One region of the Neorhizobium sp. 05N33 genome, then DNA from elsewhere that is predicted to be linked to it. Evidence: predicted binding sites of a transcription regulator. Region 1 holds the regulator's gene; the other holds the start of a gene.

What was found. The regulator LexA, encoded in region 1, represses DNA repair genes until DNA is damaged. The targets are predictions, from matches to a motif close to TGTTCNNNNTGTGTTCNG.
Region 2: a site for LexA is predicted at 6,540-6,557, ahead of AC1DLT_RS14055 (ATP-dependent helicase). Genes of this name have one in related genera too.

Annotation. Positions count from the first base shown of each region.
Region 1 covers NZ_JBFTNK010000016.1:27,723-42,665, forward strand. The annotation lists gene AC1DLT_RS26430 (SGNH/GDSL hydrolase family protein) at 1-490, opposite strand, end outside; gene AC1DLT_RS26435 (pyruvate dehydrogenase complex dihydrolipoamide acetyltransferase) at 554-1,903, opposite strand; gene AC1DLT_RS26440 (pyruvate dehydrogenase complex E1 component subunit beta) at 1,919-3,313, opposite strand; gene pdhA (pyruvate dehydrogenase (acetyl-transferring) E1 component subunit alpha) at 3,332-4,402, opposite strand; gene AC1DLT_RS26450 (FtsB family cell division protein) at 4,597-4,914, opposite strand; gene eno (phosphopyruvate hydratase) at 5,078-6,352, opposite strand; gene kdsA (3-deoxy-8-phosphooctulonate synthase) at 6,463-7,311, opposite strand; gene AC1DLT_RS26465 (VOC family protein) at 7,315-8,184, opposite strand; gene lexA (transcriptional repressor LexA) at 8,385-9,104, shown strand; gene AC1DLT_RS26475 (ComEC/Rec2 family competence protein) at 9,085-11,592, opposite strand; gene gltA (citrate synthase) at 11,881-13,170, shown strand; gene lpxB (lipid-A-disaccharide synthase) at 13,201-14,379, opposite strand; gene AC1DLT_RS26490 (LpxI family protein) at 14,379-14,943, opposite strand, start outside.
Region 2 covers NZ_JBFTNK010000004.1:340,800-355,742, reverse strand. The annotation lists gene AC1DLT_RS14075 (hypothetical protein) at 361-564, opposite strand; gene AC1DLT_RS14070 (NAD(P)-dependent oxidoreductase) at 888-1,724, shown strand; gene AC1DLT_RS14065 (efflux RND transporter permease subunit) at 1,836-5,036, opposite strand; gene AC1DLT_RS14060 (efflux RND transporter periplasmic adaptor subunit) at 5,039-6,319, opposite strand; gene AC1DLT_RS14055 (ATP-dependent helicase) at 6,597-9,080, shown strand; gene AC1DLT_RS14050 (AAA family ATPase) at 9,083-9,676, shown strand; gene AC1DLT_RS14045 (zinc-dependent alcohol dehydrogenase family protein) at 9,787-10,788, shown strand; gene AC1DLT_RS14040 (amidohydrolase) at 10,865-12,010, shown strand; gene AC1DLT_RS14035 (DUF2778 domain-containing protein) at 12,038-13,420, opposite strand; gene AC1DLT_RS14030 (LysR family transcriptional regulator) at 13,743-14,663, opposite strand; gene AC1DLT_RS14025 (cupin domain-containing protein) at 14,852-14,943, shown strand, end outside.

The DNA.
Region 1 (14,943 bases):
CCCGATAGAGCGATGCGAGCATCGAAGACTGCTCGATGCCGCCCTTGAAGATCGCCGAAAAAATCGGGTCGGCGGTCTCGCAGAGCGGCGGCGGCGAAACGATCAGGATATCCGGCGCGTCGTAGTCGAACGAATATTCGTGGTGACGGATCAGCCCCACCAGACGCTGAATGCCGGCACGCGCCGCATGGGCAGTGCCGGCGATCATCGGCTTCATGTCGTTGGTGCCGAGCATGATGATCACCAGATCGAGCGGCATGTGGGTATGTAGCACAGTCGGCAGGTTCGTGACGCCGTTGCGGTCGCAGTCGGCAAGGTGATCGGCGTAACCCGTCGTGCGGCCGTTCAGCCCCTCGGCGATGACGGTGACGCCAGACCCGAGCGCAGTCCCGAGGACGCTCGACCAACGGTCCTCGAACGCATGCCGGCCCGGCCCTTCAGGATCGAAACCCCAGGTGAGCGAGTCGCCGAAGCACAGAACGGTTTTCATGGAAGCACCTCCGATACCCCTCCCTCGCGGACACCCTCCCCGCAAGGGGGAGGGAGAACACGATTACACCAGCATCGCCATCGGGTTTTCGATGTAGCGCTTGAAGGCGGACGCGAGTTCCGCACCGAGCGCGCCGTCGATGACGCGGTGGTCGAAGGCGAAAGTTGCGGTCATGACCGTGCCCACCTTGATTTCACCGTTCTTGACGATCGGCTTCTCGACGCCTGCGCCGATCGAGACGATCGAGGCCTGCGGCAGGTTGACGATCGAGGTGAAGTTGGAGACGCCGAACATGCCGAGGTTGGACACGGATGTCGTGCCGCCCTGGTATTCTTCCGGCTTCAGCTTCTTGTCGCGGGCGCGTCTCGCAAGATCCTTCACCTCGTTGGAGATGACGGACAGCGTCTTCGTTTCGGCCTTGCGGACGATCGGGGTGATCAGGCCGTCGGGGATGGACACCGCTACGCCGACGTCGGCGTGCTTGTGCAGCACACGAGCCGTCGAGGTCCAGGAAGCATTCGCCATCGGGACATCGCGCAGAGCGAGCGCCATCGCCTTGATGATGAAGTCGTTGACCGAGAGCTTGAAGGCCGGAACGTCGCCCTTGTCCGTCTTCTTCATCGGCGAAGACTTGTTGATCTCGGCACGCAGTTTCATCAGCGCGTCGAGCTCGCAATCCATCGAGACGAAGTAGGACGGAACCGTCTGGCTCGACTCGGTGAGGCGCGAGGCGATCGTCTTGCGCATGCCGTCATGCGGCAGAAGCTCGTACGAACCCTCGGGGAAAAGCTTCAGGACGGTATCGTCCGCCGGCCCCTTGGCCATGGCCGAAGCCGGTGCGCCAGCAGTCTGCTGAGCTGCAGCCGGAGCAGCCTTTGCGCCGCCGGAGGCAACTGCCTTTTCGATATCGGCCTTGACGACACGGCCGTGCGGGCCGGAGCCGGAAACGGCCGAAAGATCGAGGCCGGCTTCCTTTGCGAGGCGACGGGCGAGTGGCGAAGAAAAGGGCTTTGCACCACCCGAAGATGCCGGAGCCGAAGCTGCGGCTGCAGGCGCCGGTTCGGACGCCTTTTGAGCCGGAGCGGCTTCCGCCTTCGGGGCGGGTGCAGCCTCGGCCTTCGGAGCCGGAGAAGCGCCACCGCCCGAAGAGGCGGCAGCCGAGACATCCTCGCCGTCGGCGGCAAGAATGGCGATCAGGGCATTGACCTTGACGCCTTCGGTACCGGCCGCAACGACGAGCTTGGCAACGGTGCCCTCATCGACGGATTCGACTTCCATGGTCGCCTTGTCGGTCTCGATCTCGGCAAGCACGTCGCCGGACTTGACCTTGTCGCCTTCCTTGACGAGCCACTTGGAAAGATTGCCCTCTTCCATGGTCGGAGACAGGGCAGGCATGGTGATGTTGATCGGCATCGAAACATCCTCCCCTTATTTGTAGCAGACGGTTTTCACCGCCTGGACGACTTCGCCGACATTCGGCAGCGCCAGCTTTTCGAGATTGGCCGCATAAGGCATCGGAACGTCCTTGCCGGCGATCGTCAGGATCGGCGCATCGAGATAATCGAAGGCCTGCTGCATGACGCGGGTGGCGATTTCAGTACCGATCGAGTTCTGCGGATAACCCTCCTCGACCGTGACGAGACGGCCGGTCTTCTTGACCGACTCGATGACCGTCGGAAGGTCCATCGGGCGCAGCGTGCGCAGATCGATCAGCTCGACGTCGATGCCTTCCTTTTCCAGTTCGGCGACAGCCTTCACGGCATAGGACATGCCGATGCCGAAGGAGACGACGGTGACGTCCTTGCCCTTGCGGTGGATGCGCGCCTTACCGATCGGCAGGACGAAATCATCGAGCTTCGGCACTTCGAAGGACTGGCCGTAGAGGATTTCGTTTTCCAGGAAGACGACCGGGTTCGGATCGCGGATGGCAGCTTTCAGCAGGCCCTTGGCGTCGGCAGCCGTGTACGGCATGACGACCTTGAGGCCCGGGATCTGACTGTACCAGGAGGCATAGTCCTGGCTGTGCTGCGCGCCGACGCGGGCGGCGGCACCGTTCGGGCCGCGGAACACGATCGGCGCCCCCATCTGGCCGCCGGACATGTAGAGCGTCTTGGCGGCCGAATTGATGATCTGGTCGATCGCCTGCATGGCGAAGTTGAAGGTCATGAACTCGACGATCGGCTTCAGGCCCGCCATGGCGGCACCGACGCCGACGCCGGCAAAGCCGTGTTCGGTGATGGGCGTATCGACCACGCGGCGAGCCCCGAATTCCTGCAGCAGGCCTTGGGTGATCTTGTAGGCACCCTGGTATTCGGCGACTTCCTCACCCATGACGAAGACGTTCTCGTCGCGGCGCATTTCCTCGGCCATCGCGTCGCGCAGTGCTTCGCGAACGGTGGTCATGACCATTTCGGTACCGGCCGGGATATCCGGATCGGCAGCGGCCTCGACCTTCGGCTGGGCCGGGACCGGGGCGGATGCCGAACCGGTCGCGGTCGGCTTTTCTTCCTGTTCGACCTGCGGAGCCGCCTTCGGCGCCTCCTTGGCAGGAGCCGCGGAGCCGATCGAATCAGCGCTCTCGCCGTCCTGCAGGAGCACGGCGATCTTGGTGTTGACCTTGACGTTTTCGGTGCCGGCCTCGACCAGCAGCTTGCCGATCACGCCTTCATCGACGGCTTCCACTTCCATGGTCGCCTTGTCGGTCTCGATTTCGGCAATCACGTCGCCGGAGGTGACCTTGTCACCCTCTTTTTTCAGCCACTTGCTGAGCGTGCCTTCCTCCATGGTCGGAGAAAGGGCGGGCATCAGGATATCGATTGGCATTGGGTTCCCTCCCCGCGATCAGAGCAGAATGTCGGTGTAGAGCTCGGACGGATCCGGCTCCGGATCGGCCTGGGCGAAATCGGCGCTATCCGAAACGACGTCGCGGATATCCTTGTCGATCGCCTTCAGCTCGTCTTCGGTCGCCCAGCCCTTTTCGATGAGGCGCAGGCGCACCTGCTCGATCGGGTCGTGCTCCGAGCGCATCTTCTGCACTTCGTCCTTGGAGCGATATTTCGCCGGGTCGGACATGGAGTGGCCGCGATAACGGTAGGTGAGCATTTCGAGAATGATCGGGCCCTTGCCGGAGCGGCAGTGCTCGAGCGCCTCGTCGCCGGCGGCCTTCACGGCACGAACGTCCATGCCGTCGACCTGGATGCCGGGGATGCCGAAGCCGGAACCACGCAGCGAGTAGTTCGACTGCGCCGTCGCACGGGCCGTCGAGGTGCCCATCGCATAACGGTTGTTCTCGACGATATAGACGATCGGCAGCTTCCAGAGGGCCGCCATGTTGAAGCTCTCGTAGACCTGGCCCTGGTTGGCCGCGCCATCGCCGAAATAGGCGACCGAGACGCTGTCGTTACCACGATACCTGTTGGCGAAGGCGAGACCGGTTCCGAGCGAAACCTGGGCGCCGACGATGCCGTGGCCGCCGTAGAAATGCTTTTCCTTGGAGAACATGTGCATCGAGCCGCCCTTCCCCCTGGAATAGCCGCCCTTGCGTCCGGTCAGCTCCGCCATGACGCCACGCGCGCTCATGCCGGTTGCCAGCATATGCCCATGGTCGCGATAGGCGGTGATAACCTGGTCACCCTCCTGCTGCGCCATCTGCATGCCGACGACGACAGCTTCCTGGCCGATATAGAGGTGACAGAAACCACCGATGAAGCCCATGCCGTAGAGCTGGCCGGCCTTTTCCTCGAAACGGCGGATCATCAGCATCTCACGATAGGCGTGAAGATCCTGATCCTTGCCGAAATCCGGGGTGTTTTTGCCCGTAAACTCCTTGGCGGAGGATTTCGAGGCTGATTTGATTGCAGACTTTGCCGCTGGTTTGCGGCCGGATACAGACGCGGTTTTTGTCGGCGCCATTCATCCCTCCCTTTGAGTTCTGCGTTGAGAGCGAGATTACGCTCTGACGTATATCGCCAGATTCCCACTCTGGTTTCGGGGCGTACCATAGGCAAGAAAAGCTGCCCCAGCAATGCCATAAACGCATGGCTCACATTCCATGCAACACTATGAAAAGGTTACAGAAATATGAAATTAACTGGATTTCGGTTAATTTAGAAGTAGTTGTTGAAGATGACGATTTCGTCGCCGCGCGAGACGTTCAGCTGATAACGGGCGATCTCGTCCAGCATATCCTTGTCAAGCGAACCATCGCTCATCAGCTGAACCTGCCGCTCCAGCGTCTCGCGCCGAGCGGTCAACTTTGCGAGCTCGCCTGCACGCGCCTGCCGCTGACGTTCGAATTCCTCCGTGGCGATCAGCCCGAGATCGCCATGGATGGAATGATAGCCGAAGTAGCAAAGAAACGCGACTGTGATGGCGGGAAGAACAAAACGGCCGAATTTTCTTTTCTTATGATGCTTTGTCCACATACCGCTCTAACGCCTTGCCACGCTTACGGGATCTCAAATCGATCCGAAACAGAGCTTCAAATTCGCAGAACTTGCTTAAGCAATCGTTGACCAGAATCGAGTCCGAAAAAAGCCCGCGTCTTTCGGCGCGGGCTTCCATGAAAATGTCGAGCCTGGGAGGCTGTCAGGCCTTCAGGACGCTGCGGCCGGCATAAACGGCCTGCGGACCGAGCATTTCCTCGATGCGGATAAGCTGGTTGTACTTGGCAAGCCGGTCGGAGCGCGACAGCGAGCCGGTCTTGATCTGCCCGCAATTGGTGGCGACGGCGAGATCGGCGATCGTCGAGTCTTCGGTTTCACCCGAGCGGTGCGACATGACTGCGGTGTAGGCCGCCTTGTGGGCAGTCTCGACGGCATCGAGCGTTTCCGACAGCGAGCCGATCTGATTGACCTTGACCAGGATCGAATTGGCGACGCCCTGCCTGATGCCATCGCGCAGGCGCGACGAGTTGGTGACGAACAGATCGTCGCCGACGAGCTGGCACTTGGCGCCGATCTTGTCGGTCAGGTACTTCCAGCCGGCCCAATCGTCTTCGGCCATGCCGTCTTCGATCGAAATGATTGGGTATTTTGCTGCAAGCTCGGCGAGGTAATCGGCCATGGCTTCCGGCTCGAGCGTGCGGCCCTCGCCTTCCATCTCGTACTTGCCGTTCTTGAAGAATTCGGTCGAGGCGCAGTCGAGCGCCAGGCAGACGTCGTCGCCTGGGGTATAGCCGGCCTTCTCGACCGACTTCATGATGAAATCGAGGGCTTCCGGCGCGCTCTTCAGGCCCGGTGCGAAACCACCTTCGTCGCCGACATTGGTGTTGTGACCCTGGGCCGCCAGTTCCTTCCGCAGGACGTGGAAGATCTCCGAGCCCATGCGCACGGCGTCCTTCAGCGTGTCGGCGCCGACCGGCATGATCATGAATTCCTGGAAGTCGATCGGATTGTCGGCATGGGCGCCGCCGTTGATGATGTTCATCATCGGAACCGGCAGGACATGCGCATTCGGACCGCCGACATAACGGTAGAGCGGCAGGCCCGAGGTCTCGGCGGCAGCCTTTGCAACGGCGAGCGAGACGCCGAGGATGGCATTGGCGCCGAGGCGCGACTTGTTCGGCGTGCCGTCGAGCGCAATCATGGTCTTGTCGATATGGATCTGGCTCTCTGCATCGAAACCGCCGATCGCATCGAAGATCTCGGTGTTGACGGCTTCGACCGCCTTTTCGACGCCCTTGCCGTGATAGCGCTTGCCGCCGTCACGCAGCTCGACGGCTTCATGTGCGCCGGTGGAGGCGCCCGACGGAACGGCCGCACGGCCCATCGAACCGTCTTCCAGATAGACATCCACCTCAACGGTCGGATTGCCGCGGCTGTCGAGAATTTCGCGGGCGATGATATCGGTGATGGCGGTCAAGGGTCTCTCCCTGGGTTTGAACTTGACGTCACGAGGTCACTGAAAATGTCTCATAATCAATGACACGAAAATTACAATCGAAGCAGTTTGCGTGCTTTTTGTGGGCGCGCTCACGCCGCCTTGGCGACGGCGTCGAGGGCAAGCAGCTTTTCGAGCAGCCGCGGCATGTCCTTCAGATGCACCATGTTCGGGCCGTCCGAGGGAGCATTGTCGGGGTCCTGATGGGTTTCCACGAAGACGCCGGCGACACCGACAGCCACGGCTGCGCGCGCCAGCACCGGCACCATGGTGCGGTCGCCGCCGGTCGAAGCGCCCTGCCCGCCCGGCTGCTGCACCGAATGCGTCGCATCAAAAATCACCGGCGCGCCCATTGACGCCATGATCGGCAGCGAGCGCATATCGGAGACCAGCGTATTATAGCCGAAGGACGCGCCGCGCTCGCAAAGCAGCACATTCGGATTGCCGCTCTGGGTGAACTTCGCAAGCACGTTCTTCATGTCCCAAGGCGCCAGGAACTGGCCCTTCTTGACGTTGATGACGCGGCCGGTCCTGGCCGCCGCAATAAGCAGGTCGGTCTGGCGGCAGAGGAAGGCCGGGATCTGCAGGATGTCGACCGTCTCGGCCACGACGGCGCACTGCTCTTCCGTGTGAATGTCGGTCAGAACCGGGAAGCCGAACTCTTTCTTGAGGTCGGCAAAGATTTCCATGGCGGTTTCGAGCCCGAGGCCGCGCTTGCCTGAAATCGACGTGCGGTTGGCCTTGTCGTAGGAGGACTTGTAGACGAGGCCGATGCCGAGCTTGCTGCAGAGTTCCTTCAACGCGCCTGCCATCATGAAGGCGTGGTCGCGGCTTTCCATCTGGCAGGGACCGGCGATCAGCGACAGTTTTGCGTTCTGCGCGAAAACCACCTTGCCGCCTCCTTCGCCGACGGAGACGCTGGAGTTTGCGGTAACTTCCATGATCTATTCCTCGAAGCCGAACAAAACACCCTGGCCGGGCGCCGCCGAGACGAGAACGCGGCCCTCCCGGCGGACGAATGCGACGTCATTAGCAGCAAGGGTGATCTCTGTCACGGCAAGATCGGCGGTTTTGAAGATGACCGCCCGGCCGCGCAGTCCTTCGGCGCCCGGGGTCGGCTGAACCGCAAATTCCGCCTCGAGCTCCCGATCCTGCAGGATCCGGATGCGGGCATTGGCCGCGGCAAGCTGGAGCGGTGCAGCCTCCGGCGCGGCCTTGGTCAGCAGCACCTGTTCGACCAGCGGAGCGAAATCGGCAGGTGTCGGGGCCGACAGGATGATTTCGCTCAGGCCGGTGACGGTATTGGCATGCCGCTCCAGCTCGCGGTCGGCAGGCAGCGGGTTGATGCGCTGGCAGGAAAACAGGAAGAACTCGGGCGCGCGGTCATCGCCGGCGAATGCCAGCCGGAAGCTCGCCTGCGTCTCGGAACCGTCGGCCAGGATCATGCCGCGGGAAAATTCGAGCACGTCGCCTGCCGAAACGCCGCGCATCTTGAAACGCGCATGATCGGCCATCGCATCGCGGGTCGCGACAACGAGAGCGGAAAAGCCCTGCCGGTTGGACGTCTTGCGGAAGGCGAGATCGCGAGCCGTGAAAACGTTGCCGCGCTTTGCCGCAACACCCGCATGGCGTCGGTTGGCAAGAGCCAGCGGCTCCAGGTAGGTCCCATCCGAGAAGAACACGCAAGCATTGGCGGTGCCGAAAGGATGAAAAGCATCCGGCGCAACTGTAAAACCGAGCTCCGTGAGCCGGGAACGCGCAGCGGTAAGTCCCGCCACCGGCAGCACGAGATGATCGATCGGTCTTGCGTTCACGCGAGGGCCCCCTGAATTGGAATCGCAAAGCTACTTTGGCAGCGGGCTGGCGCCGCGCAAGTGGTGTGACACCAGATATCTGGCACGCATCTATGAAGAAAAAATCATCATACTTCACAGAAATTTAGGGACTTGCGGAACACATATGGAACATATAGTGTCCGTTCTGGATTTGTTTCCGACTCTGAGGGTGCCAAAAGATGCTCACGCGCAAACAACAGGAATTGCTTCTGTTCATTCACGAACGCATGAAGGAATCCGGTATCCCGCCGTCATTCGACGAAATGAAGGACGCGCTCGACCTTGCGTCCAAGTCCGGAATCCATCGTCTGATCACGGCGCTCGAGGAGCGCGGCTTCATCCGCCGCCTGCCGAACCGGGCCCGCGCGCTGGAAGTCATCAAGCTCCCGGAAGCCTATTCGCCGAGCATTCAGCCGCGGCGCGGTTTTTCGCCCAGCGTCATCGAGGGCAGCCTCGGCAAACCGCAGCCGGCCGCAGCACCTCAGAAACTCGCGGCCAACGATGGCTCGTCGAACGCCACGACCGTTCCCGTCATGGGCCGCATCGCCGCCGGCGTGCCGATCTCGGCGATCCAGAACAACACGCACGACATCTCCGTGCCGGCCGAGATGCTCGGCTCCGGCGAGCATTACGCGCTGGAGGTCAAGGGCGATTCGATGATCGAGGCAGGCATTCTCGATGGCGACACCGTGATCATTCGCAACGGCACGACGGCCAATCCCGGCGACATCATCGTGGCGCTGGTGGACGATGAGGAAGCGACGCTGAAGCGTTTTCGCCGCCGCGGCGCCTCGATCGCGCTCGAAGCCGCCAACCCCGCCTACGAGACCCGCATTTTCGGGCCTGACCGGGTGAAGATCCAGGGCAAGCTCGTCGGCCTCATCCGCCGTTATCACTGATCAGCTGCCGGAGCGGTTCCGGCAACGCGTTGTCGAAACTCTGGCTTCGCCAATCGTAGTGGCGGTGCCTAGTCCAGGGCCGGTCCTCGGCCGCCATTGCGGCACGGACCTGCCAGCGTCGCATGTCGCCCGTGTCGTTCAGCGAAATCTCCAGCGCGCCGGTCTTTCTGAGCGTCGTGCCATTGATCATCAGTCCGCCGGACCGGCATCGGTCGAAGCGTGCCCGCGGGGCGATGACAAGATCGGCGGCGTCGCAGGCAGCGCCGGCGTAACGGCCGTCTTCTACGGCCACGATGATGGCATTGCCCGTGCTTGCGGCGCACCAGGCCTTAGGCTCGCAGGTGAAGCGGTCGGAAGTCACCTGGCTTATTCGCAACCTCACTGTTTCGAGTTCCGCCGAGGTCAACTCGCGGCGCTTATCGTTTTTTGCGCCTGCTGGTTTGCGGTCGGGCGGCTTGTCCCTGGCCGGCGACATGTCCGGTTTGGTCGGGTCGCCGAGCAGAAGCGCCCTCTTCCACTGGTCGTAGATGAAATCAGGCGGGCGGGCGCGGTTGGTGGAAACCTGTTCCCCGTTTACGAGCGCCACCATTGTCCCGTCTTCCGAGACCAATATATCCGCCAGAGGCGTCGATCGCTCATGCCAGGAAAGCAGCAGAGCGGTCACCATCAGCGGCGGACCGATCAGCCTTAGCTTCGTCCTGAGCAGGGTCAGCAGCAGGAAGCCTGCCGTTGAGACCGTCAGGAACCATGGATGCTGGCGGCCTATCCCGACATCGCCACCCCAGGCAGCCACGTGCCCGGCAATAGCGATCACCGCTTCCAGGCCAAGGCCCATGAGCTTCATGAAGGGAGCATCAAGGCCGAAGGGCATCAGTAGCATGCCGACCAGACCGGCCGGCATCACCACGAAGGAGATGATCGGCATGGCTGCGAGGTTTGCGGCGAGGCCATAGGTGGCGATGCGATGAAAATGCTCGACCGAAAACATCGCGGTCGAAACGCCGCCGATCAGCGAGGTGACGAAGACGCCGGCTGCGAAGTTCCACGATGCCAGGATAGGCATCACCATGCGGTGACGGAACGGCAGAGGCTGAGGATCGCGGCCTTCGGCCCTCTGTTTCCAGAGCGCATAACCGGCGACCAGGGCGGCGGTGGCGGCAAACGACATCTGGAAGCTCGGCCCGAGCATTTCCGAGGGCGACATGGCGATGATGACGAGCGCGGACAGCGCCACATTGTGCAGGCTGATCGACGGTCGGTCGAAGAGGACGGCAACCAGCATGATTGCCATCATGATGTAGGCCCGCTCGGCCGAAACGCCGAAACCGGAGATCAGGTAATAGGCGGTGACCATTATCAGAGCGCCGAGTGCGGCGATCTTCTTCACCGGATAGGCGTGGCCGAAGCCCATAAAGACCGCGAGCACGGTCCGCACGCCGACGAAGAAGATACCGGCGGCGAGCGCCATGTTCAGTCCGGAAATGGCGACGATATGGGCTAATCCCGAAAGCCGTAAAGCTTCGGTCGTTCCCTTGGAGATCGCCCGGCGTTCGTCCGTCACGATTGCCGCAGCAAAGGCGCCGGAATCTCCCGGCACGGTCTCGCGGATACGGGTGGCGATTGCGCTGCGGAGATCGAAAAGCCGGCTTTCGATGTCGGCAATCCAGCTCCGGGTCGACGGACCGGCAGCCTGTTTTTTCGGCGCTCCATAAAAAAATCCGACCGCGCCGATGCCGTCGAAATAGGAGGAGAAGGCAAAGTCGTTGAGGCCAGGCAGTGCAGGTCCGGAGGGTGGTGAAAGGCGCGCGCGGCCGCTGATCGTCTCGCCGATCTGGGCGGGCTCATGTCGAGACCTTGCAAGCAGCGATACACGCTCCGGCGGGCGCCTGACTTCCGGATTGGATGTCCGGTCGATAAGGACGACATAACGCCAACGGCCCTGGGCATCGATCTCCCTGCGCTCGACCACGCCGGCAAGCTCGGTTGTCACCGGCGTATCGAGAACGACGGTGGACCGCCGCCACGTCTCGAACTGTGCCAGCATCATGCCGCCCAGAAAGAGCGCGACACCGAGCGGCAAGAGATGGATCGTGCCGGAGCGGTGGCGCGAGACGATGACGAAGATCGTACATACGCAAAAAACGAGGAAAAACGGCCAGAACGCAGGGTTATAGGGCAGTGCGAACCAGCAGACGGCCCCTGCCCCGACGACGACCGGCAGGAAAAGGAAGCCATGGCCATAGACCGTCTCCTCTTCCAGCATGATCGGGAAACTGCGTAGCAACCGATCGAGGCGCCGGCTCGCGGAGCGGCGAAAGCCCCCGTCCAGCGTATGGACCGGCGGGCGGCGCTCGATCGCGGGGAAAAGCTCGGCCAGATTTCGGAGCTTGCCCGAGTCGGGAGCGCTTGTGTTTATGCGGGGGTCCGGCGGCCGGGATATCAGTTTCCCTGCCTTGGCATGCGTCGGAAATGCATTTTCCTCCGGCATGAAACGCTCTGTCCGCCCCACCGCCAGACATGCGGCAATACAACCTGCGCGTTTCTTCTTCGGTCGTCAACTGGCGGTTAAATATCGGGAATTCCGAGCCACCGAAAGGGCATGCAACAGGAAGTTGGACATCCAAGCAAAAGCTGTTGCTCAATAATTTTTCGCGCTGCACAAAATGCCGTCACGACAGCTTGGCATCAGCTTTAGGATCATATAGCTAAACTGGTGGACGCTTAATTCTTGTGGCGCTTTTAGGGCGCCATGCCGCCAAAAGGTTGGAGGATCAGCATGACGGAAACAAGCGCAAATCTGGTAATCGGTGACAGACAAGTCGATCTGCCGGTCAAGTCGGGGACCATCGGTCCCGATGTGGTCGATATCGGCGCTCTCTACAAGCACACCGGCACCTTCACCTACGACCCCGGCTTCACCTCGACGGCGTCTTGCGAATCCAAGATCACCTATATCGATGGCGACGCCGGCATCCTGCTGCATCGCGGTTATCCGATCGAACAGCTCGCCGAGCACGGCGACTTCCTGGAAACCTGCTACCTGCTGCTTTACGGGGAACTGCCGACCGCTGCCCAGAAGAAGGACTTCGACTATCGCGTGACCCACCACACGATGGTCCATGAGCAGATGAGCCGCTTCTTCACCGGCTTCCGCCGCGACGCCCATCCGATGGCCGTCATGTGCGGCTGTGTCGGGGCGCTGTCTGCCTTCTATCACGACTCTACCGACATCACCGATCCGCACCAGCGCATGGTCGCTTCGCTGCGCATGATCGCCAAGATGCCGACGCTTGCCGCGATGGCCTACAAATACCATATCGGCCAGCCCTTCGTTTATCCGCAGAACAACCTGGACTATGCGTCGAACTTCCTGCGCATGTGCTTTGCGGTTCCGTGCGAAGAATATGTGGTCAATCCGGTGCTGTCTCGCGCCATGGACCGCATCTTCATCCTGCATGCCGACCATGAGCAGAACGCTTCGACCTCGACGGTCCGCCTCGCCGGCTCCTCGGGCGCCAACCCGTTCGCCTGCATCGCGGCCGGCATCGCCTGCCTCTGGGGCCCGGCCCACGGCGGCGCCAACGAAGCTGCGCTCAACATGCTGACGGAAATCGGCACGGTCGACAAGATCCCGGAATATATCGCCCGCGCCAAGGACAAGAACGATCCGTTCCGCCTGATGGGCTTCGGTCACCGCGTCTACAAGAACTACGATCCGCGCGCCAAGATCATGCAGAAGACCACGCATGAAGTGCTCGGCGAACTCGGCCACAAGGACGATCCGCTGCTGCAGGTCGCGATGGAACTGGAACGCATCGCGCTCACCGACGAGTATTTCATCGAGAAGAAGCTCTACCCGAATATCGACTTCTATTCGGGCATCACGCTGAAGGCGATGGGCTTCCCCACCACCATGTTCACCGTGCTCTTCGCTCTCGCCCGCACCGTCGGCTGGATCGCCCAGTGGGCCGAAATGATCGAAGATCCGCAACAGCGCATCGGCCGCCCGCGTCAGCTCTATACCGGCGAAGCCCAGCGCGACTACATCCCGGTTTCCAAGCGTTAATCGGCAAGCCACACCCAACAAAAAACCCGGTCAGAAATGGCCGGGTTTTTTAGTGTCCATAACCTGGAGAACGATGCCGGCGGCGGCCTCACCGGGCGGCACGGGCACCTGCAGGCGCTCCCACGTAAGATCGAAACCTTCGATCATGGCGCGACGCTGCATCGTGTCGGAGGATAAGCGCTCGGCCCAGCGGCACAGGCTTGCCGGCCGCACCACCTCGTTGACGTATTCCGGCACGACGACATAGTCGGCGATCAGGTTCGGCAGGGCGCCGGACCAGGTCCTGATGCGTTTTGCGAGCATGGTGATCAGCCAGTCGGTCTTATAGGCCGAGACCAGTGGAATCCCGGCAAGACCGAGTTCCAGGATAACCGTACCCGAGGCTGCAAGCGCTGCATCGGCTTCGGCGAATGCCGCCCATTTGCCGTCCGTATCAGCGGTGATCTCCGGCTTGACCTCGAAACCGGCAACGATCTCGCGCACCAGCTTTTCCTGGCGGGCAACCGTCGGCAACACGAAGCGGGTCGGTCCGTTGCGGGCGACGAACTCGCGAGCCGCCTCGCCGAAGACCGGCAGAAGCGCCTTGATCTCCGCCGACCGGGAGCCCGGCAACAGCATGATCGTCCTCTGTTCGCCCTGCGCCTTTACTGGGCGTTCGGCACGGATACCGCGGACCTTGAGGAGCGACGGATCGGCGGTCAGGCGGTGACCGACGAATGTTGTTTCCGGTCCGCCGAGACGCTTCATGGCCTCGGGCTCGAACGGCAGCACAGCCAGGACATGATCGACATAGGCGAGCATCGCCTTGGCGCGGTATTCCTTCCATGCCCAGACGCTCGGGCAGACGTAGTCGACGATCGGCAGGTCCGGCAGAGCGGCCCGCACCTTCTTGGCGACGCGATGGGTGAAATCGGGACTGTCGATGATGATCAGCACATCCGGCTTTGCAGCCACAATGGCCGCCGCCGTCTGATTGATCCGCTTGATCAGGTTCGGCAGGCGGGCGATCACCTGGGTGATCCCCATGATCGACAGCTCCGAAAAATCGAAGAGCGGATTGAGGCCCTGCGCTTCGAGCGCCTCGCCGCCGACGCCGATGAGTTCGACCTCGCCGCCACAAGCTGCCTTCAAGGCCGCAATCAGATCGCCGCCGAGGAGATCGCCCGATACTTCGCCGGCGATGACGCCAACCTTCAAAGTCTCGACCATCACAATCCTCCTTGCGGCAGACCTGGATCGATACCGCAGACGAAAATACCGGCAGCATCGGCCGCGGCAATCATCTTCGCTTCTTCCAGCACAAGTGCGCGCCCCGCCTCCACGGCGATGCCCGCGAGCCCGGCCCGGATGACATTCTCCACGGTCGACGGGCCGATCGTCGGCAGGTCGGCGCGCATGTCCTGCTGCGGTTTGCAGAGCTTGACGAGCACGCCCTTGCGGCGGGCCGAAATACGGCCTTCGGCGCGCAATGCCGCCACCCGTTCGAGCATCCGGTCCGTGCCCTCGACGCCCTCAAGCGCCACGACACGTCCGCCGACGCTGACGGCGCCCTGGCCGATATCGAGTTCGCCGAGACGCTTGGCGGCTTCGGACGCACGATCGATGTCGCGGCGATCATCATCGGATGGCGTATGAGCACCGAGCGGTCCGGTCTTGGCGAGCAGGCCGGGGACGATGTCGTGGGCGCCCAGCACCTCGCAGCCCATCGCCTCGATGAGCTTGATGACCATCTGGAGCACTGAATCGTCACCGCCGGACAGCAGCGTGCGAACC
Region 2 (14,943 bases), on a different contig from region 1:
TGTGTGCCTCACAGGCACGCCCGACGCTCCATGACGGAAAACGAAACGAGAAGTCGGGTCCGACAGCTTTCTCATCCGTCCCGCGTCGCCGGAGGGAGACCATTTTCCGTGGACCCCGAATGGAAGGACTTACGTCGTTTCCTCCCACCCGGCGCCGGTCCCGCCTCGCCAGCACGCCTGCCGGTGTATCCGCGACGGAACGGGGGGATTTTAGGCACGGGCTGGGAGGACGGGGATGAGAGAGGTGGAAAATTAAACTAAGTCGTTGAGCCGACAGGCGGGTGAAGCTTGGGACATCCCCGCGACGGCGCGGCCCAACGAACTCGAATAGGATGCCGGACGCGAAACCTGATGCCGAACCTAGCCCGCTATGGCTACGCTCAGCCGCTGCTGTACCTGATCGACATTGCCGCGGACATAGACGGCCGTGGGCTTGCCGCCGGTGCTGGCGAGCGCAAGAGCGACGATGGTGACTTCCTCTTCGAAGGTCGTGACGTAAAGCACCTGGGCGGGATTGATGTATACGGACTGGTTATGGGTATTCTTGAAGCCGATCAGCGCCATACGTCTCTCCTTCTGCTGCGTGGCGGGATATGCCATGCCATGCACAAGGTTGCCGCAAGTTTAACAGGCCCGGCTCGTGACCGTTGTGACGATAAGAAGTCTCGAAACCGACCACCGCAGCGAGATGTCGACGATGAGCCTCCCGTGCCGGTAAGTCCTTGCGCCCCGGCAGGGTGAGTTTCCGGGTGCCGGGCGCGAATCGCGGGCAAGGCCTTCGCGTCACGGACAGGTCTTTTTGTCCCGGCGCAAAATAGTTCACCTGCGAGTCGTCGATCGATGCTCTAAATCAGGTTCTGCTTTTATCAAATTTCAGGAGATCAGCGATGGCGACAATTGCAATCATCGGCGCGGGTGCGATGGGGAGCGGGATCGGCCGGCAGTTGGCGGAGGGCGGCGCAAGCGTGCTGACCTATCTGGAAGGCCGCTCACCCGGGACCCGCGAGCGGGCCAGGGCCGCCGGAATGGCACCCGCCTCGCTTGAAGACATCATCGGGGCGCAGATCGTTCTGTCGATCGTTCCGCCCGCCGAGGCGATCGGCGTTGCCGAACGTCTGTCCGCGGCGATCGGAGAGCGCCCAAGCCCGGTGACATTCATCGACTGCAACGCGATCTCGCCAAAGACGATGAATGCGGTCGCAGCCGCTTTCAGGCCCGGCCAGGCGAACGTCCTGGACGGCTCGATCATCGGCCTGCCGCCGCAGCCGGGAAAGGCCGGACCAAAACTCTATATCAGTGGCGACGGGGCGGACAAAAGCGCCGTTCTCGCTGCGCACGGGCTTCACATCCGCCGGATCGAAGGGGCTGTCGGAGCGGCCTCGGCGCTAAAGATGTGTTATGCCGGCATCAACAAGGGCATGACCGGGCTCGGCACCGCCATGCTTCTCGCTGCCATCGGATCGGGTGCCGACCAGAGTCTTAAGCGGGAGATGGCCGAAAGCGCGCCCGATCTCGACCGGAAACTCACAAGCGCCATTCCCGACATGTATGCAAAAGCCTATCGTTGGGTGGCGGAGATGGAGGAGATCGCCGCGTTCCTCGGCGAAGACGATCCGGCCTCGCAGATTTTCAGGGGAATGGCGGGATTGTTCCAGAAGATGGCCGAGGACCGCGCCGGTGGCGGCGAGCTTGCCGGTCAGCTCAACGCCTTGCTGGGCCGGTAGATCGCAAAAAACCTCGACATTATCTCTTCTGTCCCCGGATCAGGTCCGAGGACAGGAAGGATGGGAGGAAACGAAGTACCCGCGCTCTCGAACGGATCGTCACTCGGCCCGTTACTCGGCAGCGAGCAGCCGTTCCTTGCCGTCCTCTTCCTCGTTGTCCTGCTTTTCCGGCTTGCGGCGGGTGGCATGCGCCAGTTCCTGATGGAACCGTGCTTCCTCGTGCACATGCGGCTTGGCGAAGCCCGCGATCAGAAGATAGGCAACCGGGGTGATGAAGAGCGTCACGATGACCGCAAAACCGAGGCCGCCGACGATCACCCAGCCAAGAGCGATACGGGCTTCCGCACCGGCGCCTTGAGCCAGCAGCAGCGGCACGCCGCCGATGACGGTGGCGATCATCGTCATCATCACCGGGCGCAGGCGAAGGGCGCAGGCCGTTTCGATCGCCTCGCGCACGCTTGACCCGCGGTCGCGCAGCTGATTGGCGAACTCGACGATCAGGATGCCGTTCTTCGCCATCACGCCGACGAGCAGCACGAGGCCGATCTGGCTGTAGACGTTGAGGCTCGATCCGGTCAGCACCAGTGCGATCGCGGCGCAGGCAAGCCCGAGCGGCACGGTCGACATGATGATGATCGACGACAAGACGCTTTCGAACTGCGCCGCCAGAACCAGGAAGATGATCGCGATCGCAAAACCGAAGGTCATCAGCATGGCGTTGGAGTTTTCGCCAAGCGTCTTGGCCTCCGCCATCGGCACCAGACGGACACCGGCCGGCAGCAGCGGCTGGGCGATCGCCGTGACTTCCTTGACCGCATCGCCGAGCGCCACGCCGTCGCGCAGGTTCGACGAGATGGAGACCGACGCGAGCTGCTGTTCGCGGTTGAGCTGCGGCGCAACCGCGCCTTCCTTCAGGGTCGCGATCGTCGACATCGGCACGATCTTGCCGTCGCCGGTCTTCAGGAAGATGTTTTCAAGATCGGTCGGATCGTCGATCGGCCTCGTGGTCGAGGTGAGCTTGACGGGCAGCGCATCGCCGTTGACGAAGACGTCGACGACGGAACGGCCCTCGAGCAGCGACTGCATGGCGGTCGACAGGCCGGTAATGTCGATGCCGAGGTCGGAGGCCCGCTCGCGGTCGATCGCCACCGAAAGCTGCGCCTGGGTCGGCTCGTTGGTGAGGCGCGGCGTATCGAAGAACCGGCCGCCTTCGCTTTCCATATGCGAGACGAGTTTCAGGGCGGTCGAGGTCAGGAGGTCGTAGTCGTTGCCGACCAGCGCCATCTGCAGCCCGTTGCCGGCGCCCCGGATCTTCAGGCTGTTCGCCTGCATGGTGAAGCCGCGCAGCGCCGGAACCCTGAGCGCTGCAGCATTGACGTCGGCAGCGATCTGGTCCTGGCTGCGGGTGCGCTCGTCCCAGGGCGCCAGCGTCAGGACCATGAAGCCGCTATTGGTGTTACTGCCGAACCCCGAGATCGAGAACACATTGGTGATCTCGCCGGAATCGCGCAGCGACTTCAGGTTCTCCTCGACACGCTGCATCTGATCGCGCGTATAATCGAGGCTGACGCCTTGCGGCGTCGTCAGGCGCAGCATGATCGTGGCGCGGTCTTCCCGCGGCGTCAGCTCGCTCTTGACGAGGCCGAAGACGTTGTAGGCGGCGACCGAGAAGACCACCGAGACGACGATGACGACAAGCGGCGCGTTGAGGCAAAACCGCAGCGAGGACGCATAGACGCTGGCAAACGCGTTGCCGAAAGCACCGAGCAGGCCGTGGTCTTCCTTCATCGGCTTGGTCAGCATGCGCGACGCAAGCATTGGGCAGAGCGTCAGGGCGGTCACCGACGACAGCGCCACCGAAAAGGCGAGAACGAAGCCGAATTCCTTAAACAGCCCGCCGATCTGGCCGGGCAGGAAGGACAGCGGAATGAAGACGGCCGCGAGCGTCGCGGTCGTCGCGATGACGGCGAAAAACACTTCCTGGGTGCCGAGCACGGCGGCGGCGCGTGGTCCCATGCCTTCCGCCCGTCGCCGGACGATGTTTTCGAGCACGACGATCGCATCGTCGACCACGAGACCTGTCGCCAAAACGATCGCAAGCAGCGTCAGGATGTTGATCGAGAAGCCGACGAGATAGATCGCCACCAACGTGCCGATCAGCGCCACCGGCATGGTGATCGCCGGGATCAGCGTGGCGCGCCAGTCGCGAAGGAACAGGAAGATGACCACGACGACGACCGCCGCCGAGAGCATCAATGCGGTCTCGACTTCGTGCAGCGCGCCCTGGATGAAGATCGCGTCGTCGCCGGTAACCGCGATGCGGGTGCCTTCCGGCAAGGTCTTCTGCATCTCCGCGACGGCGGCCTTGACGCCTTCGGAAATGTTAAGCGTGTTGGACTGCGCCTGGCGGATGATGCCGAGGCCGACGCCCTGCACGCCGTTGGCGCGCAGCACGGTCGTGCCGTCGTCCGGGCCGAGCGCCACGGTCGCCACATCGCGGATGCGGACGTTCGGCCCGATCAGGACGTTTTCGAAATCCTGCGGCTTGGTGAGGCTGGCGGTGGCGCGAACGACGATGTCCTGCGTCGTGCTCTTCAGCGAACCGGCCGGAACGTCGAGAGCGGCGCTCGACAGCGCCTTGGAAACGTCGGCAACGGTCAAGCCGCGACCGGCCAACGCAGCCTGGTTGATGTCGACGCGGAATACCTTGTCCTGGTCGCCGTAAAGTTCGACGTCCGCCACACCTTCCACGGCGGCGAGGCGGTCGACGACCGCGTTTTTGACCAGCTGGGTCAGGTTTTCCATCGACATCTTCGAGGATGTCACCGCCAGGCGCATGATGGCGTCGGAATCGGCGTCAGCCTTGACGATGCGGGGCTCGTCGGCATCTTCCGGCAATTTGTTGATGACCCGGCCGACGGCATCGCGCACGTCGTTGGCGGCTTCCGACAGGTTGATGCTATCGGAAAATTCCATCGTCACGCGGCTGGAACCGAACTGCGACTGCGACGACAGCGCCTTCAGGCCGGACACGCGGGCGACCGCGCCTTCGATGACCTGGGTGACTTCCTGGTCCATCGTCTGCGGCGAGGCGCCGTCGTAATTGGTGCGTACCGTGATGACCGGCTGGTCGACGTCGGGAAGTTCACGCACTTCGACGCCGGCAAGCGCCGCAAGACCCGCGACGACGAGCAGCGTGTTCAGGACGGCGGCAAGAACGGGCCGGCGGACGAAGAGAGCGGTGAAGCTCTGGCTGGATTTCTCCGCATCGCCCTTCCCCTCGTCGTCGTGGCCATGCCTCGGAAGCTCCATCTTCATTGGCGCGCCACCTCAGCGGTTTCCGGCGCGCCGAAAATCCGGACTGACGCCCCCTCCCTCACCCGTTGCAGACCTTCGGTCACTATCCTGTCGCCCTCTTGGAGCTCGGCGCCCACGAGTACTGCATCGGGATTGCGCTGAACGACGCGCACCCGGGTCTTGACCGATTTATTGTCCTTGACCTGCCAGACATAGGAACCCTCGCCGTCCCACTGGACGGCGAGCGGATCGACCGCCGGGTATCTTTCGCCGGCAAAGCGCATGCCGACATTGAAAGCCATGCCGGCGCGCAGAACATCGCCCGGATTTTCGACACGGGCGCGGATGCGCATCGTGCGGCTTGCCGCGTCGATACGGTTGTCGATCGCCTCTACCTTGCCGGAGAAGACCTGGCCCGGGCGGGCGATCGAGCTCGCGTCGACTGCCTGGCCCGGCTCGATGGCAACGGCGAAACGCTCCGGCGCCCAGAAGTCGACCAAAATAGCCGTGCGGTCGTCGATTGTCACCACATTGGTCTGGGTGGTGACGTTGTCGCCGATATTGACCGCGACGATGCCCGCGATGCCCTCGATCGGCGCGACGATATCCCGGCGCTTCAGGTTGAGTTCGGCCGTGGCGAGCGCAAGCTTGGCAGCCTGTTCGGCGATCTGGGCATTGAGCACGTCGAGGCGCGAGAACGACTGGAGGTTCTTGTAGGACGCGGATTTTTCCTGGGCGCTCTGCAGCGCGACCTGCGCCTTTTCGCGCTCGATCGTCTGTTCTTCGTCGTCGAGGCGGGCGAGCACCTGGCCCTTGGTGACCTTCTGGCCGGAAACGACCCTGATCTCGTTGATCGTTCCGGAAGACTGCGGCATGACGACGACGGACTGGATCGCCTCGCCGCTGCCGATCGCCGTGAGGCGGTCGTTGACGGTACCGATCGCCACCGGCTGGGCGACGACGAGCGTGGCGCGGTTGCCACCCTGTCCGCCCTGTCCGCCGGCACCGCGCTGGCCGTTCTGGCCCGCGTTGTTCTGGGCCGCGTTCGTGGATCCGTTCTGAGAATTTCCCTGTACTGCGCCCTGACCTTGCTGGCGCGCCGCCGCATTGCCGTTTGCACCGGCGGCTGCCGCCGTTGCGGGCTGGGGGGCATGTTTCGGGCTTATGGCTGCAATCACTCCACCGGGAACGCCGAACTTTGCAAGCGTGGCTCCTGCACTCGGCACTAGGTAAACCCACAGAGCCAGCGCTCCCGCCAGGACGGCGAGACAGAGCAGAAGCTGTTTCCAAATCCGCATTCAATTCTCCGAAGGAGGCACGAAAAGGCCATATTGCCGGGGAGTATCCTTTTTTGCGGGTGCTCACGCAATGGGTCTTCGGCAACCTTACAAAAATGTAACCTCGCGAAATCTCACGGGTATGTTAGACGGCAAGCATACTTATACTCCTAAAATTGCCGCTTTCGCAGAGCGCAACCGCCGGGCTCTTCACACTTTAGCCTTGCCTTGTGTGGAGACTGGGAATGAAAGCAGAACATTTTCTGGTCTTTCAGGTCCGAATCACTACATTGGCCGCATGACGAACAGTTTCGACGACATTCCGTTCTTCGATGAAGAACCGCAGCACCCGCAGGCGCCGCGCAACACGGCCCCCGCTCCGGCACAGGCTGCGGGCAGTGGCGGCCTCGGCATCGCCGCGCGCGCCATGGCGGCCCGCGACCAGCACCGTGCGCCCGACTATCTCGCAGGCCTCAACCCCGAGCAGCGGCTGGCGGTCGAGACGCTGAATGGACCGGTTCTAGTGCTCGCGGGCGCGGGCACGGGCAAGACGCGGGTGCTGACCACCCGCATCGCCCATATCCTGGCAACCGGCAGCGCCTATCCATCACAAATTCTTGCGGTGACCTTTACCAACAAGGCTGCCCGCGAAATGAAGGAACGCGTCGGCGTGCTCGTCGGCGGCGCGGTCGAGGGCATGCCGTGGATGGGCACCTTCCACTCGATCGGCGTGAAACTGTTGCGCCGCCATGCGGAACTCGCGGGCCTTCGCTCCGACTTCACCATTCTCGACACCGACGACGTGGTGCGGCTGATCAAGCAGCTGATCCAGGCCGAGGGACTGGACGACAAACGCTGGCCGGCAAAGCAGTTCGCCGGCATGATCGACACCTGGAAGAACAAGGGCCTTACCCCGCCGGACATTGCCGAGGGCGACGCCCGTGCGTTTGCCAACGGCAAGGGCCGCGAACTCTATGCCGCCTACCAGGCACGGCTTCGCACGCTGAACGCCTGCGATTTCGGCGATCTTCTGCTGCACCCGATCGCGATCTTCCGCAAGAACCCGGATCTGCTCAAGGAATATCACGGCAAGTTCCGCTATATCCTGGTCGACGAGTATCAGGACACCAACACGGCCCAATACATGTGGCTGCGGCTGCTCGCCCAGCGGCCGAAGGACATTCCCCAGAACGTCTGCTGCGTCGGCGACGACGACCAGTCGATCTATGGCTGGCGCGGCGCCGAAGTCGACAACATCCTGCGCTTCGAGAAGGACTTTCCGGGCGCGAAGGTGATCAAGCTGGAGCGCAACTACCGCTCCACCGAACACATCCTCGGCGCCGCCGGCCATCTGATCGCCCATAACGAAGGCCGGCTCGGCAAGACCCTGTTCACCGACCGCTCCGACCCCGACGACGAGAAGGTGGTGGTGCATGCCGCCTGGGATTCGGAGGAGGAAGCGCGCGCCGTCGGCGAGGAGATCGAGAACCTCCAGCGCGGCAAGCACAAGCTCAACGACATGGCGATCCTGGTGCGCGCCTCGTTCCAGATGCGCGAATTCGAAGACCGGTTCGTGACGTTAGGCCTCAACTACCGCGTCATCGGCGGCCCGCGCTTCTACGAGCGGCTCGAAATCCGCGATGCCATGGCCTATTTCCGCATGGTCTGCCAGCCCTCCGACGACCTCGCCTTCGAGCGGATCATCAACACCCCGAAGCGCGGCCTCGGCGACACGACCGTGCGTTACCTGCACGACTACGCCCGCGCCCGCGACATCCCCATGCTGCAGGCGGCGGCCGACATCATCGAGACCGACGAACTGAAGCCGAAGGCGCGCAAGGCGCTGTTCGACGTCGTCACCGATTTCCGCCGCTGGCAGGGCCTGCTCGAAAACACGTTGCACACCACGCTTGCCGAGCAGATCCTCGACGAGAGCGGCTATACCGCCATGTGGCAGAACGACAAGTCGGCGGAAGCACCGGGACGGCTGGAAAACCTCAAGGAACTCGTGCGTTCCATGGAGGCTTTCGAGAGCATGCGCGGCTTCCTCGAGCACGTCTCGCTGGTCATGGATGCCGAGAACAACGAAAACCTCGATGCCGTGTCGATCATGACGCTGCATTCGGCCAAGGGCCTGGAATTCGACACCGTCTTCCTGCCCGGCTGGGAGGAAGGCCTGTTTCCGCACCAGCGGGCGCTCGACGAGGGCGGCCGCTCAGGGTTGGAAGAAGAACGCCGCCTCGCCTATGTCGGCCTGACCCGTGCAAAACACCGCTGCCATATCTGGTTCGTCTCCAACCGCCGCATCCACGGCCTGTGGCAATCGACCATGCCGTCTCGTTTCCTCGACGAACTGCCGGCAGCCCATGTGGACGTCGCAGCCTCGGACAGCAATTACGGCGGTTATGGCGGGCGCGGCGGCTATGGCCAGTCGCGCTTCGACAAGGCCGATCCCTTCGCCAACACCTATTCGACGCCCGGCTGGAAACGCGCCCAGGCCAACAAGACCGACGCTACCCGCGACAACTGGGGCACCCGCTCCGGCCACGCCGTGGAACGCATCGGTTACGGCGAAAGCGGCCCGCGCACCCGCACGATCGACGGCGAACTGGTGGCCAAGTCCGTGGCCGACAAGCCCTCGCAATTTTCGGTCGGCGACCGGGTGTTCCACGTCAAGTTCGGCAACGGGAATATCTCGGCGATCGAAGGCAACAAGCTGACGATCGAGTTTGATCGCGCCGGGCAGAAACGGGTGCTGGACGGGTTTGTGGAGCGGGTGTGAGCTTGGACATTGCTGCAGGGCCTGACGACCAGATTGAAATCCTGCTGCTGACCGGACCTGCGGGCGTCGGCAAGTCTACTCTTTCCTGGGAGATCTCTGCTCGCCTCGCCGAGGCCGGTATTGCGCATGCGGCGATCGAAAGCGACGAACTGGACCGGATATTCCCGCGCCCTTCGCGTCAGGACCTGGAGCGGCTGTCTCCCGGCACGATCGATGTCAGTGCCCTCACCCTCAAGGCGATATGGTCGACTTACAAGGAGCTGGGGAGCAAGCGCCTGATCCTGTCGGGCGTGATGATACACCTGGATTTCGACAGAAGGTGGATCACATCGGCGATACCCGGCGCCAGGTTCACTGTCGTTCGCTTGATGGCAACAGAAGAAAACATTGCCAGCAGATTGGCCCGGCGAGAAACTGAAGGAAGCATGGAGGATCAACTCGGACGTTCTCTCCGGCAGATGAACCGCATGGCGACCGAAACGGGCAAGGATATTCTTTACATAAATACCGACGGACGCACCGCTTCCGAGATTACAGACGACGTTTTAGCCAGGATAGACTGGCTTCAACCGCAAAATCGGACTGAAATGTTCTAGACTTGCTTGGCCACCAGAGCAGCCACACGGGCGGACAGTCAACCTTGTCAGCCTCCCTGTCTCCCGCTACCTCAAGCACCGGAGCTTTGGAATTTTTAAGGGAGGAACTCATGAGAGCCATCGTCACGGCCCCTGGCGGGCTCGATGCCCTGAAGCTCGTCGATCTGCCGGATCCCGGCAAACCGGGCCGGGGCGAAATCCGGGTGGCGCTGCATGCGAGTTCCATCAATTTCCATGACCTGAGCGTCGCAAGCGGCAGGACGCCGACCGATGGGCGGGTGCTGATGGCGGATGGCGCCGGCGTGGTCGAGGAGGTCGGCGAAGGGGTGACCGAGTTCAAGCCGGGCGACCATGTGGTCTCCTGCTTCTTTCCGGACTGGCAGGATGGTCCGCCTTTGCCCGGCGGTTTTTCGCGCACGCCCGGCGATGGGATCGACGGCTTCGCGACGGAATATGCGGTGCGGCCGGCGGCCGCCTTCACGCTTGCTCCGAAAGGTTTCAGCCATGTGGAAGCGGCGACGATCACCACGGCTGGCCTGACCGCCTGGCGGGCGCTTGTCGAGCTCGGCAAGCTGAAGGCCGGCGAGACGGTGCTGGCGCTCGGCACGGGCGGCGTGTCGATCTATGCGCTGCAGATCGCCAAAGCCATGGGCGCGCGGGTGGCGATCACCTCCTCCTCGAACGACAAGCTGGAGCGCGCCAAAAAGCTCGGGGCCCAGTTTACGGTCAACTACAGGGATCATGCCGACTGGGGCAAACAGGTTTTTGACTGGACCGGCGGCCGCGGCGTCGACCATGTGGTGGAAGTCGGCGGTCCCGTAACGCTCGGACAGTCCATCCAGGCGGTGAAGATGGGCGGCCATATCGCCATGATCGGGGTGCTGACCGGCGCGCGCGGCGAAGTGCCGACGGCGGCGCTGATGGGCAAGCAGGCGGTTCTTTCCGGCATCCTGGTCGGCAGCCGCCGGCAGCAGCAGGATTTCGTGCGTGCACTCGATACGGGTCTCGTCCGGCCGGTGATCGACCGGGCGTTCCCGCTCGAAAAGCTCGCCGACGCCTTCCGTTACGAGATGAGCGGCAGCCATTTCGGCAAGATCGGCATCGAGTGGTGATACGCCGAGGGCAGAGGTTCTGCTTGCAGGGAGCCCCTGCCCCGGTTACCTCAAACCCGGCAATCAGGGAGCGCCCATGTTTCTCAGCAATCAGGACGTCATCGAGCTCACCGCATGGCGGCGCAAGCTGCATGCCATGCCGGAAATCTCCGGCGAGGAGATCGCGACAGCGGCGGAGGTGCAAGGGGTCCTCGCCGATACGAAACCGGATCGGATCGTGACCGGCCTCGGCGGCACGGGCGTCGCGGTTATCTATGAGAGTGGCCTTCCCGGCCCGTCCGTTCTGTTCCGCGCCGAGCTGGACGCGCTGCCGATCGAGGAGATCGGCACGCCGGACTATCGCTCGCAAATCCCCGGCAAAGGCCATATGTGCGGCCACGACGGTCACATGACCATGCTTGCGTCGCTGGGGCGCCAGTTCGGCCGGGAAAAGCCGAAACGCGGCCGCGTCATCCTGCTCTTCCAGCCGGCCGAGGAGACAGGCGCCGGCGCGGCGGCCGTCATCGCCGACGAAAAATTCCAGGAACTGGCGCCGGATTATAGCTTTTCCCTGCACAACATGCCGGGCCTGCCGCTCGGCCATGCCTGGCTGAAGGACGGCATCGTCAACTGCGCCTCGCGTGGTCTGAAGATCGTCCTGTCCGGCCGCACCGCGCATGCCTCCATGCCGGAGACCGGCATCTCGCCGGTGCCGGCGGTGGCAACGCTGATGCCGGCGCTGACGGCCCTCAGCCGAGGCTCGATCGCAACCGGCGACATGGTGCTGGCAACGGTGACGCATGCCTCGGTCGGCGAACCGGCCTTTGGGATTGCGCCCGGCCATGCCGAAGTCTGGGTAACGTTGCGCACCATGACCGATGGCCAGATGCAGGCGTTGACGACCAAGGCCGAAGATCTGGTCCGCGAGGTCGCAGCCGTCGGCGGTCTCGGATACGCGATGGACTATCACGACATCTTCGGCCATTGCGAAAACCATGCGGAAGCCACCACGCTGCTGCGCGCGGCGATGGAAGCCGAAGGCATCTCGCACGAGGCGGGAGAAACGATGCGCGGCTCGGAGGATTTCGGCCGGTTCGCGACCGTGTCGAAATCGGCGATGTTCTTCCTGGGTGCCGGCGAAAACATGCCGAACCTGCACAATCCGAACTACGATTTTCCCGACGACCTGATCCCGATCGGCACGAAAATTTTTATGCGGGTCGCGCGGGATATTCTCGGCTGAAATTGGGCCGGAGGAGACGACGCCTGATCAGGCGTCGTTGTTGCCGAACAGCTTGGCCATGAAGCCGCCATTGGTGCCGCGGCCGGGACGCTTGCCGTCCCACTTGGGCACGATCACCATATGGGTGATATCGCCGCGCTGGAACGCTTTCAGGAACGCGTTGTAGTCGGCAAAGGCGACGCAGCCATGCGAGTCGCCGCGCACGCGCAGCAGGAAGCTGTGGGCGAGCAGTCCGGTGCGGCCCTGCGGCGCCCTGCCGTCGACCGGCGTCAGGCGGATCGCGGCAACGCCGTGGAACAGCGTTTCGCGCATCGACAGCTTATAGGTGCCGGGCGGCGTCGGGCCACGCATCGTCACATGCGTGAAGTTCGGGTTGTCGCGCATTTTGCCGATGCCGGAATGGGCTTCGAGCTTCGAGCCGTTCGGCATATAGACCATGCCGCCGGCGATATCGTAGACGGCCACTTTTGTGCCGATTCCCGGCCAGGCCGGCGCCGATTGCGAGGGACGGGTCGGCTCCTCGCGCATCGGATTGTCGGGTTTGGCAAAGGCGAGCGCGGTCGGCTTGTCGTCGCCGTCAGCCGCCCTGGAGGGTTTTTGCGGCGCGACCGCGGCGATGGCGGCAAGCGCTGCCGGCTTGGCGGGCTTGTCGGCGGTAGATCCCGGGCGGATCACGGGCAGCGGGCCGGCCTTCGGCAGGGCATAGGCAGGCGCCGCCGGGGCGGCCTGTTCGACCACCGCGACTTCGCTTTCGTCGTCGCCGTCCTCGTCTTCCTTCAGAGCGGTTTCTTCAAGCGCCGCCATCTCGACGGGCTTCATGTCCCTGAGCCCGGCAACGGTGGTGACCGTCTCGGCATCCTGGATCATGTCCGGCAAGGTTGATCCGGCACGCGGCGCCACGACGACGAGGTTTTCCATCGCAGGCGCAAGCACGGCGCGGATGGCGTTGGCATCCGGGCGGATCTTTTCGAGAGCGGCAAACTGCTGTTCATGTTCCTGATGCCGTACGGCCTTCGCCATCGCGACATTGAGCGTCTGCTTGATGGCCGAAATATCCGGCTTGCGGGCCTCGAGGGCTGCCACATCGGCGCCAGCCAGACGCTTGCCTTTCGGATCGGCGGGTGCGCTACCGGGCAGGCGGGAGAATTTCGAGACGTCGATTTCGCGCTCGCGCGAAACAGCGGCGGGAGCTGCAAGGGCGATCGGTCTTGTCAGTGCCGTTTCGAACTTGACGTCGGAAGCCGACTTCACCGCGGTCGCCATGGTAACCATCGACGCACCCATCAGGGCTGCGACCGTCAGGCCGAAACCGACCGTGACATTGACCAAGAGAGAGCGGGATTTCTTGCGGCGTTGCGGAACTTTACCTGCCTGCCTGCCATTCACCGACGTCTGGACCGAACGCGCCATCACTCGTTACCCGAACCGTTACTCACACGGGCAGGCATCGCTTCCGCGAGACTGCCAAAACAACCCCGACAAGCATTGAGCAAGAAGAGAACCTGCTCACCGCCGCCAATCGACTGCATGTGAGGATGAACGATTATGGTAACCAATGTCTTTACGTCGCCCCGATTTGGTTTCGGTGGTGCACATAAAAGCGCATGCCGTCGGAAGTTTAACCGAAATGCGGCAACAGGGTGTCCCCCTCGGCGCGCTTTAAGGCAGGTCAAGCCAACGACCGTTGCTGTTTAGCCACAAAATCTCATTCTTTCAAGGCTTATCACAATTTTTATACCATTTCTCTTTCTGCCCTCCGCCGGCCCTCGGACACATATTCGAGCAGCAGTGCCTTGGCGACGTCCATGACCGCGCGGACGCGAGGTGTATACCGAAGCCTTTCATGGGTGATCAGCCAGATCTCCGCAGCAGGCGGCATCTCGGGTCGGAAACAGTAGATCAGGTCGTCGTCACCGGTCGCCACGAACTCCGAAAACAGCCCAATCCCGAGCCCGCTGCGAATGCTCGACAGCGTTGCAGAGACGGTGTTCTGCCGCACCACGATCGCGTTTTCGGGGAAGTTTTTCCGCACCCACAAAACGGCCGGATGATCCTTGATATGCGGGTCGATGGAGATCAGCGAATGCCGGTGAAGTTCGCCGACTTCACGAGGTACGCCGTGGCGTTCGGCATAGGCGCGGCTGCAGTAGAGGCTCCAGATGTCGTCGGTGATCCGCACGCCGACGAGCCCGCCCTCGACCGGACGGGCGGCAGCGCGCAGCGCGATATCGGCATCCCCTCTTGAAAGATCGAGCCGGCTGTCGGTCGTCACCACGTGCAGGCTGATATTGGGATGCGTCGCCTTGAGCCGGCTGATCAGCAAGGGCAGGAATCGAGCGGCCAATACATCGTTGGTGGTGAAACGAACGCTCCCGGTAATGTCGCAGGAAACCGCGTCCATTGCATTGGAGAACGCCGTCATGGCATCGCGCACCACCGTCGCCGGGCCGATCAGCGATCGGCCGACATCAGTCAACTCGTAGCCGGTGCGCCTTTTGTCGAAGAGTTCGACGCCGAGATCCTGCTCCAGGCCGGCGATCCGCCGCGACACCGTGCTCTGGCTGACCTTCAACAGGCGCGCAGCCGAAAGCGTCGAGCCGGTCTCGGCTACGGCGAGCAGAAAGCGCAGATCGTCGTAGTTCAATTGGCCCATGGATTGGTTATGCAAAAACGGTGAATGGACGGGCAAAAAAGGTGTTTGCGGTAGTTTCGCCGGCAACCTACACGCCTTTTATCGCCGGCGGAACTGGCCTTGCTGGTCATTCTCCCGGCACTTCCCCGTTCGACGGGTTGCCCCGATCAAAAGATTGCCCTGATCAAAGATTGCCAAGGAGAGAACCCATGCCGAGAGCACTCGTCCCCGCCCATACCAGGATCGTCAACCACTTCAACAAGGAGACCTTCGTCTTCACCGATCCGGTGGAAAGCGAGGC